3 regions of the Bacillus sp. VA15 genome follow, and region 1 is predicted to be linked to each of the others. Evidence: predicted binding sites of a transcription regulator. Region 1 holds the regulator's gene; each other region holds the start of a gene.
The links. The regulator Rex, encoded in region 1, represses fermentation and respiration genes when NADH is low (regulators of the CRP and FNR family bind a similar motif). The targets are predictions, from matches to a motif close to TTGTGAAATATTTCACAA.
Positions count from the first base shown of each region.

Region 2: AC0DBE_RS11350 (L-lactate dehydrogenase) is a predicted target of Rex. The motif match lies at 1,470-1,487, and genes of this name have one in related genera.
Region 3: AC0DBE_RS08585 (DUF1641 domain-containing protein) is a predicted target of Rex. The motif match lies at 2,068-2,085, and genes of this name have one in related genera.

Region 1 covers NZ_JBVQPQ010000005.1:286,579-289,860, reverse strand. Annotated here, with positions in the region: gene AC0DBE_RS15145 (ABC-F family ATP-binding cassette domain-containing protein) at 1-1,009, opposite strand, end outside; gene moaC (cyclic pyranopterin monophosphate synthase MoaC) at 1,135-1,647, shown strand; gene AC0DBE_RS15135 (redox-sensing transcriptional repressor Rex) at 1,644-2,291, shown strand; gene tatAY (sec-independent protein translocase protein TatAY) at 2,313-2,486, shown strand; gene tatC (twin-arginine translocase subunit TatC) at 2,493-3,257, shown strand.
Region 2 covers NZ_JBVQPQ010000003.1:328,100-331,381, reverse strand. Annotated here, with positions in the region: gene amyE (alpha-amylase) at 1-1,353, shown strand, start outside; gene AC0DBE_RS11350 (L-lactate dehydrogenase) at 1,527-2,492, shown strand; gene AC0DBE_RS11345 (L-lactate permease) at 2,524-3,282, shown strand, end outside.
Region 3 covers NZ_JBVQPQ010000002.1:711,999-715,280, forward strand. Annotated here, with positions in the region: gene uxaC (glucuronate isomerase) at 1-133, opposite strand, end outside; gene AC0DBE_RS08580 (NAD(P)/FAD-dependent oxidoreductase) at 333-1,511, opposite strand; gene AC0DBE_RS08585 (DUF1641 domain-containing protein) at 1,551-1,973, opposite strand; gene AC0DBE_RS08590 (cupin domain-containing protein) at 2,365-2,862, opposite strand; gene AC0DBE_RS08595 (DMT family transporter) at 2,994-3,282, shown strand, end outside.

The DNA.
Region 1 (3,282 bases):
CATAGCTGATTGTGAGATCCTGAACGCGCAGGACTTCATTTCCGCTCTGTTTTGTAATATCAAAATGAAAGTTTGCGGATTTTTCATCGCCGAGCGGTTTTGACATGACTTCCATTCGCTCCAGCTGCTTTCGGCGGCTTTGCGCTCTTTTTGTGGTAGAAGCTCTCGCAAGATTTCGGTCTACGAAGTCTTGAAGCTTTGCGATTTCATCCTGCTGCTTTTCATACACTTTAAGATCTTTTTCATACTGCGCGGCTTTTTGGTCGAGATAAGCGCTGTAGTTGCCGTGATATTTTTTGCTTTCAGCTCTTGATACCTCGTATACTTGGTTTACTACTTTGTCCAAAAAGTAGCGGTCATGCGAAACGATGAGAATGGCGCCTGAATAGCCTTGCAAATAATGTTCAAGCCAGGTTAGTGTATCAATATCGAGATGGTTTGTCGGCTCATCGAGAATGAGCAAATCAGGCTGTGTTAACAGAAGCTTACCAAGGGCCAGCCTTGTTTTCTGCCCCCCGCTGAGGCTTTGCACCTGTGTTGAATCGTCAAAATGGCTGAAACCAAGTCCGTGAAGCACAGATCTGACATCCGCTTCATATTGATAGCCGCCTTTATCTTTAAATTCCTGCTGAAGCCGGTCATAGGTTTTCATGATGCTTTCCAATTCACCAGGATCAGCTGCCGCCATTTTTTCTTCGATAGCCCGCATTTCCTTTTCCATTGCTTTTAAGTGGTCAAAAACAGTCAGCAGTTCTTCTTTTATGGTAAGCTTAGAATCCAAGCCCGTATGCTGGGCAAGATATCCCATTGTAATATCTTTCGGTTTAATGAGTTCGCCCTTTTCATACGAAAGCTGGCCTGCGATAATTTTAAGCAGCGTGGATTTTCCCGCGCCATTTCTTCCTACAATGGCGACGCGATCACGATTTCTGACTTCCAGCTTTATATTGTTTAAAATAGTATCAGCACCAAATGATTTGGATAGCTGATTAACTTGTAAGATCATCATATTATTTCACCTCTGCTATAATAAGTTAAGTGTAGCTTATGAACCAGAAGTCAGCAAACAATACATTGGCTGAATAAGACATAGAGAAGAAAATAGTGTATGATCTGTTTAAGGAGAGTTTTAATATGAATGGATTTTCTCATTTTAATGAACAGGGCAGAGCCCAGATGGTGGACATCAGCGAAAAATCTTCGACTGTCCGTACTGCGGCGGCTGTTTCAAGCGTACACATGAAAAATGAAGTGTACGAGAAAATACAAAGTCATGATATCGGCAAAGGAGATGTACTGGCTGTTGCGCAGGTGGCAGGCATTATGGCCGCAAAGCAAACGTCGAATATCATTCCGATGTGCCATCCGCTTTCACTGAGCGGGGTAGATATATCGTTTGACTGGAAAATAAAAGAAGCAGAAGTTATACTTCATATAAAAGCACAGGTCAAAACGAAAGGGAGTACAGGTGTGGAAATGGAAGCGCTCACTTCTGCATCGGTGTGCGCTCTTACCGTTTACGATATGTGCAAGGCCCTTGATAAGGGAATGGTCATCGGCCCTACTTTCTTGCTGGAGAAGACAGGCGGGAAAAACGGTGACTTTAAAAGAGAACTATCCGAGTATAATGTGGAGGACCAAAAATGAATAAGGATCAATCAAAAATTCCGCAGGCGACGGCAAAACGGCTGCCGCTTTACTATCGCTTTTTAAAGAATCTGCATGCGTCAGGAAAACAGCGTGTATCATCCGCTGAACTCAGTGATGCCGTAAAGGTTGATTCTGCCACGATTCGCAGGGATTTTTCCTATTTTGGAGCTCTTGGCAAAAAAGGATATGGATATAATGTGGATTATTTGCTGTCATTTTTCCGAAAAACGCTTGATCAGGATGAGATGACAGATGTCATCTTGATTGGTGTGGGGAACTTGGGAACGGCATTTCTTCACTATAATTTCACAAAAAATAATAACACAAAAATTTCTATGGCTTTTGATATAAATGAGAGTAAAATAGGAACTGAGGTAGGCGGCGTGCCTGTCTATAACCTTGACGACCTTGAACAACACGTAAAAAATGAATCAGTTGCCATTCTTACAGTGCCAGCAGTTGCCGCTCAATCCATTACAGACAGATTGGTCGCGTTAGGAATCAAGGGAATCCTTAATTTTACGCCGGCCCGTTTGAATGTGCCGGAACACATTCGAATTCATCATATAGATTTAGCTGTAGAGCTTCAGTCACTGGTTTATTTCTTGAAGCATTATTCAGTTTTAGAGGAAATCGAATAGAGGGAAAGGAGGAGCCCAAATATGCCGATCGGTCCTGGAAGCCTTGCTGTTATCGCAATCGTTGCTCTGATCATCTTCGGTCCCAAAAAGCTGCCTGAACTGGGGAAAGCTGCTGGAGACACACTTCGTGAATTCAAAAATGCTACTAAAGGATTAACGAGTGATGACGAGGAAAAAAAGAAAGAAGATCAGTAAGTTAGGATGACACGAATGAAAGTGAATCAAATGTCGCTGCTGGAACATATTGCTGAGCTTCGAAAACGATTGCTGGTTGTGGCACTGGCATTTGTCGTTTTCTCTATCGCAGGATTTTTTTTAGCGAAGCCCATGATTGTTTATCTGCAAAAAACGGATGAAGCGAAGGAGCTTACGCTTAATGCGTTTAATCTGACAGACCCGCTTTTTGTGTTTATGCAATTCGCGTTTATCATCGGGATTGTCCTGACCTCACCGATTATTCTTTATCAGCTTTGGGCTTTTGTGAGTCCAGGCCTCTATGAGAAAGAGCGCAAAGTAACGCTCAGCTACATTCCGATCTCTATTTTGCTGTTTTTAGCGGGCTTATCTTTTTCATATTATATTTTATTTCCTTTTGTTGTTGATTTTATGAAGCGGATCTCTCAGGATTTGAATGTCAATCAGGTGATCGGAATTAATGAATATTTTCATTTTCTTTTGCAGCTGACGATTCCGTTTGGACTGCTGTTCCAAATGCCGGTCATCCTCATGTTTATGACCAGGCTTGGAATTGTGACACCGATGTTCTTAGCGAAAATCAGAAAGTATGCGTATTTTACGCTGCTTGTGATCGCTGCCCTAATTACACCGCCTGAGCTTTTGTCTCATATGATGGTCACTGTTCCACTGTTGATTTTATATGAAATCAGTATTCTTATATCGAAGGCAGCCTATCGGAAAGCGCAGAAAAGCAGTGCTGCCGATCAGGACGTGTCTTCCGGGCAATAATAAAAAATCCATTTCTCATGAGAGA
Region 2 (3,282 bases), on a different contig from region 1:
GGCGCAGACGGATTTCGATATGATGCGGCCAAACATATAGAGCTTCCGGATGACGGGAATTACGGCAGTCAATTTTGGCCGAATATCACAAATACATCTGCGGAGTTCCAATACGGAGAAATCCTGCAAGATAGTGCCTCCAGAGATGCTGCATATGCGAATTATATGAATGTGACAGCATCTAATTATGGACATTCCATAAGGTCCGCGTTAAAGAATCGCAATCTTAGCGTGTCGAATATCTCCCATTATGCATCAGAGGTGTCTGCCGACAAGTTAGTCACATGGGTGGAATCGCATGATACGTATGCCAATGATGAGGAAGAGTCTACATGGATGAGCGATGACGATATTCGCTTAGGCTGGGCAGTGATTGCTTCTCGCTCAGGCAGTACGCCTCTCTTCTTTTCCAGACCTGAGGGCGGCGGAAATGGTGTCAGATTCCCGGGGAAAAGCCAAATAGGCGATCGTGGGAGTGCTTTATTTGAAGATCAGGCTATCACTGCGGTCAATAGATTTCACAATGTGATGGATGGACAGCCTGAGGAACTCTCGAACCCGAATGGTAACAACCAGATATTCATGAATCAGCGCGGCTCGCACGGCGTTGTGCTGGCAAATGCAGGTTCATCTTCTGTTACCATCAATACGTCAACGAAATTACCTGATGGCAGGTATGATAATAAAGCTGGGAACGGTTCATTTCAAGTAACAGACGGCAAATTGACAGGCACGATTAATGCCAGATCTGTAGTTGTTCTTTATTCTGATGATATTGCAAATGCGCCTCATGTCTTCCTTGAGAATGTCAAAACAGGTGTAACACATTCTTTCAACGATCAACTGACGATCACTCTGCGTGCAGATGCGAATACAACAAAAGCCGTTTATCAAATCAATAATGGGCAAGAGACAGCGTTTAAGGATGGAGACCACTTAACGATCGGAAAAGGAGATCCGTTTGGCACAACATACACCATCACGTTAACAGGAACGAACAGTGATGGTGTAACGAGGACTCAGGAATACAGCTTTGTAAAAAGAGACCCTTCTGCGGCCAAAACCATTGGCTATCAAAATCCAAATCATTGGGGCCAAGTAAATGCTTATATCTATAAACATGATGGGGGCCGGGCAATAGAATTGACCGGATCCTGGCCGGGAAAAGCAATGACTAAGAATGCAGATGGAATTTACACGCTGACGCTGCCTGCGGATACGGATACAACGAACGCCAAAGTGATTTTTAATAATGGCAGCGCCCAAGTGCCCGGACAGAACCAGCCTGGCTTTGATTACGTGCAAAATGGCTTATATAACGACTCTGGCTTAAGCGGTTCTCTTCCTCATTGAGGGCAAGGTTAGACGGGACTTACCGGTAGAAACCATCCTTGATGGTTTCTTTTTTTGTTCATAAATCAGACAAAACTTTTCTCTTGCAATAGTTTGTGAAATGTTGCACAATATAAATGTGAAATACTTCACAAACAAACATCAAAGAAAAACATACCCTGGAAGGATGATTAATGATGAACAAACATGTAAATAAAGTAGCTTTAATCGGAGCGGGTTTTGTTGGAAGCAGTTATGCATTTGCGTTAATAAACCAAGGGATCACAGATGAGCTTGTGGTCATTGATTTAAATAAAGAAAAAGCAATGGGCGATGTGATGGACTTAAACCACGGAAAGGCGTTTGCGCCGCAACCGGTCAAAACATCTTACGGAACATATGAAGACTGCAAGGATGCTGATATTGTCTGCATCTGCGCCGGAGCAAACCAAAAACCTGGAGAGACACGCCTTGAATTAGTAGAAAAGAACTTAAAGATTTTCAAAGGTATCGTCAGTGAAGTCATGGCGAGCGGATTTGACGGCATTTTCTTAATCGCGACAAATCCGGTTGATATTCTGACTTACGCTACATGGAAATTCAGCGGCCTGCCAAAAGAGCGGGTGATCGGAAGCGGCACAACACTAGATTCTGCGAGATTCCGTTACATGCTGAGCGAATACTTTGGCGCAGCGCCTCAAAACGTGCACGCGCATATTATCGGAGAGCACGGCGACACAGAGCTTCCTGTCTGGAGCCACGTGAATGTCGGTGGTGTGCCGGTCAGTGAACTCGTTGAGAAAAACGATGCGTATAAACAAGAGGAGCTTGACCAGATCGTAGATGACGTGAAAAACGCCGCTTACCATATCATTGAGAAAAAAGGTGCGACTTATTATGGTGTTGCGATGAGCCTTGCCCGCATTACAAAAGCCATTCTTCATAATGAAAACAGCATTTTAACTGTCAGCACATATTTAGACGGACAATACGGCGCAGACGACGTGTACATCGGCGTTCCGGCTGTCGTAAACCGCGGAGGTATTGCAGGCATCACTGAGCTGAACTTAAATGAGAAAGAAAAAGAACAGTTCCTTCACAGCGCAGGTGTCCTTAAAAACATTTTAAAACCTCATTTTGCAGAACAAAAGGTCAACTAATCGCAACTATAGAGTAAAGGGCTGATTGTCAATGTGGGAGCAGTTGTATGATCCGTTTGGAAACGAGTATGTGAGCGCACTTGTGGCGCTCACTCCGATTCTCTTTTTTCTCTTGGCTTTAACTGATTTTAAAATGAAAGGCATTCTTGCGGCATTTCTTACCTTAGCCGTCAGTTTCTTCGTCTCCGTTTTGGCATTTCATATGCCGGTTGAAAAAGCAATTTCTTCTGTTTTGCTAGGAATCGGGAGCGGGCTGTGGCCGATTGGCTACATCGTTCTGATGGCGGTGTGGCTGTATAAAATCGCAGTGAAAACCGGGAAATTTACCATTATTCGTTCCAGCATTGCCGGCATTTCGCCTGACCAACGATTACAGCTATTATTAATAGGTTTTTGTTTTAACGCGTTTTTAGAAGGCGCGGCCGGTTTTGGTGTTCCGATTGCGATTAGTGCGGCGCTGCTCGTCGAACTTGGTTTTAAACCGTTAAAAGCGGCGGCTCTCTGCTTGATTGCGAACGCAGCCTCTGGAGCCTTTGGGGCGATCGGGATTCCTGTAATCACAGGGGCGCAGATTGGTGATTTGTCTGCTCTTGAGCTGTCACGGACATTGATGTGGACATTGCCGATGATCTCATTTTTGATTCCGTTTCTGCTTGTATTCCTATTAGACCGAATGAAAGGAATCAAACAGACATGGCCTGCCCTGTTGGTTGTGAGCGGTGTGTATACAGCGGTTCAGACACTGACAATGGCGGTGCTCGGACCCGAATTAGCAAACATTTTGGCGGCC
Region 3 (3,282 bases), on a different contig from region 1:
TATTTTCATAGATTTCTTTCGGGCTTAAGTGGCAGTGGTAATCAATAATCGGCATGTCTTTCGCATAATTGTGATAGAGGCTGACAGCGGTTTCATTTTTCAGCAAAAAATTCTCGCCCATAAAGGGTTCCATGTCCTCACCGTCTTTCATTCTATTTCAAAATGTTAACGTTAACATTTTGATTTAATTTTATTTTACCTTTATATTCCTCTAGGATCAATCTCTTTTTTGAAAATGAAATGTTAACGTTAGCAGAAAAATAAAAAAAAGACATTGCCGGAAAGCATTCCGAAAGGAACGCTTTTGGCAATGCCCGAGTCCACAAAAAGGATTAGTAAGCCAGGCTGAAAAGTCCTTTAATGTGTGTTAAGTAGCGTACGTTACTTGCTTCTTTCATCAAGGAAGCAGGAAGACCTTTAAGCGGTGTAGAATTAGCACCAATGATGGCAACCGCGTCTTTGCGTCCGAGGCTTGCAAGTGTACCAGAGTTTACTGGCTTGAATGTTTCAAGCGTTTTGCCTTCTAAGTAAGCGAATAGGTTGTAACCGATCAGCTCACCCATTTGCCATGCGATTTGTGCAGTTGGCGGGTATGGACGGCCGTCTGGAGCGAAGTAAACTGCGCTGTCACCGGCAACAAATACATCTTCATGAGATGTAGATTGCAGGAAGTCATTTACTGTCGCGCGTCCGCGATTCACTTCAAGACCTGATTCACCGACTAATGGGTTACCTTGTACGCCGCCAGTCCAAACAAATGTGTTGGCAACAACTTTAGATCCGTCTTTCAGATCAATCACGTTTCCTTCTACATTTGTAACAGGAAGACCTGTTAAGAACTCAACGCCGCGTTTTTCAAGGCTTGCAGTCGCACGTTCGATAAGATCATCCGGAAGAACAGGAAGGATTTTCGGACCTGCTTCAACCAGTTTCAATTTGATTTCTTTATGGTCTACGCCGTATTTTTTCGCAAGGTTCGGCATGATATCAGCAAGCTCACCGACAAGCTCAACACCTGTTAAGCCGCCTCCGCCGATAAGGATTGTTGCATCAGCTTCGTTTTTCGTTTGAGAGTACTCGCGCACACGATCTTCAACATGTTGGAAGACTTTGTTCGCATCAGCAGCAGATTTCAATACCATGCTGTTTTCTTCAAGACCTGGGATGCCGAAGTAAGCTGTTACAGAACCAAGACCTACAACAAGCGCATCGTAAGATAATGTAGAACCGTCAGCAAGCGCAACTTCTTTTTTATCAACAGAGAAAGAGCTTACTTCCGCGATTTTAAGATCAATGTCTTTGCCTTTGAAAAGTTTTTCTAATGGCATTGCAACCGCTTTTTCAGACACGTTGCCTGCTGCAAGACGGTGTAATTCCGTAATGATTTGGTGAGTTGGGTATTTGTTTACCACAGTCACGCGTGCTTGTTCTTTTGTGTAATGTTTGCGAACTGTTAGAGCAGAAAGAACTCCGCCATAACCAGCGCCTAGAATGACAATATGTTTTGACATCGTATATCCTCCGTCCTTTATATCAATTTGAATCTGAGATTATTTTTGGTTTTCGCGTTCGTTCATGACTTCAAGGTAGCTGTTAGCAAAACGGAACAGCTTTTGAGCTTGAGGATCTTTCAGCATGCGCAACAGGCCGAAAAGACCAATCGTTTCGTTGCTTGCATCCGCGCGGTCTTTCGCTTCGATTGCAGTCGCAGCTACTTCTTTCGCTGTTTCTTTTACAGGCTCAAGAATTTCAGTGATAGCACCGACAGTGTCGCTTTTTAGCACTTCGTCAGTTGCTACAGACTGAGCGAAATCATAAGACTTCGTTAAAATATTCACTAACTCAGTCAGCTTCGGAAGCTGGTCAACTAAAACGGTCAGTGATTCTTGAACTTCCGGCTTTAACAGCTGATCAATAAGATCTTGCTGGCTTTGGCTGACAGACGCATTTGTTTGATCGATTGTTTCTGGCATATCCAATTCTCCTTTACTATAAGCAGTTTGCAGATTTTTTTGGAAAGGGTAGTGCCTCTCCCTGGTCTCATGCATGAAAGCATAAGAATAAGGATTGTGAATTCATGCACAATCATTTACAAAAATAAATGTTTACTACCCAGTTTTTCATCTTGCCATATTCAGTATTATTTTTATCTCAAAAATAAACAATTGAATAAGTCAAAAATCCTTTACTCTCTCTGAAAATAGCAAACACAAAAAACTCCAATTCGATTACCTTCTATATGATAACACTTTTTGAACAAAATTTGAACGTGAATTGCTTCGATTATGAAATTAATTTATATGGAGCCCATGTCATAACATTTCTGCGACACTAGTTATTGACAATCCAGCAATTTTCTCCCCTTCACTTTACCCATATTCCCAATAGAGGTTCTCTTTTTCCTGTGATCGGATCTTTCGCCGGCAATGACACCTGCTTGATCTGTTTCATCGCTTCCTCCCGTTCATTCGGCTCTCCCGTCTTCATATCATACTGAACGCCTCCCGGATAGGCGCCAACGACGGTAAAATCGGCGCTTGAGCTTAGCTTTTTATGGCCGACTCCAGCTGGAATCACGACTACGTCGCCGGATTTGAAAGGTATGGCGGCCCCTTTTTCTCCCCCAAATTGAATCACAGCCTCTCCCCTAACTGCAATCAGGACTTCATGCGTATTGCTGTGATAATGATGGTATGGAAAAACACTCCCTGACCAGCTGTTAGACCAGCCATGCCGGTTGACGATCCGCTCTGCCTGACCGGTGTCCTTGAGTGCGTTTTGATACACAACAAGCGGAAAATCAGGGTGATTCGGAATCCTGCCGTCATCCTGAAAGAAGTACGTCTGTGTCCTTGCTTCCAACAATCTCACCTCCATTTTTTGTCTTCCACACTTAGCGGTTCGCAAAACATGCTTATTTTCTCACGACTCCATTGATCTGTGCGATATCGAATAGTATAGTATAAAAAAATAATGCCAGAATGAGGGATATCATGAAAGCAATCGTTATCGGAATATTGGCTTCACTCTTTTTCGCTGTTACCTTTATTTTAAACAGAGCCATGGAGTTATCCGGAGGCAGCTGGCTTTGGAGCTCTTCGCTGCGCTTTATTTTTATGGTTCCGTTTTTATGTTTGATAGTCATCATGAGAGGGACATTCGCCCCTCTCTTACAAGAGATGCGGAAAAAGCCGTTCTTTTGGATTAAATGGAGCTTTGTCGGCTTCGTGCTTTTTTACGCGCCGATCACATTTGCAGCTGCATACGGTCCAGGTTGGCTCG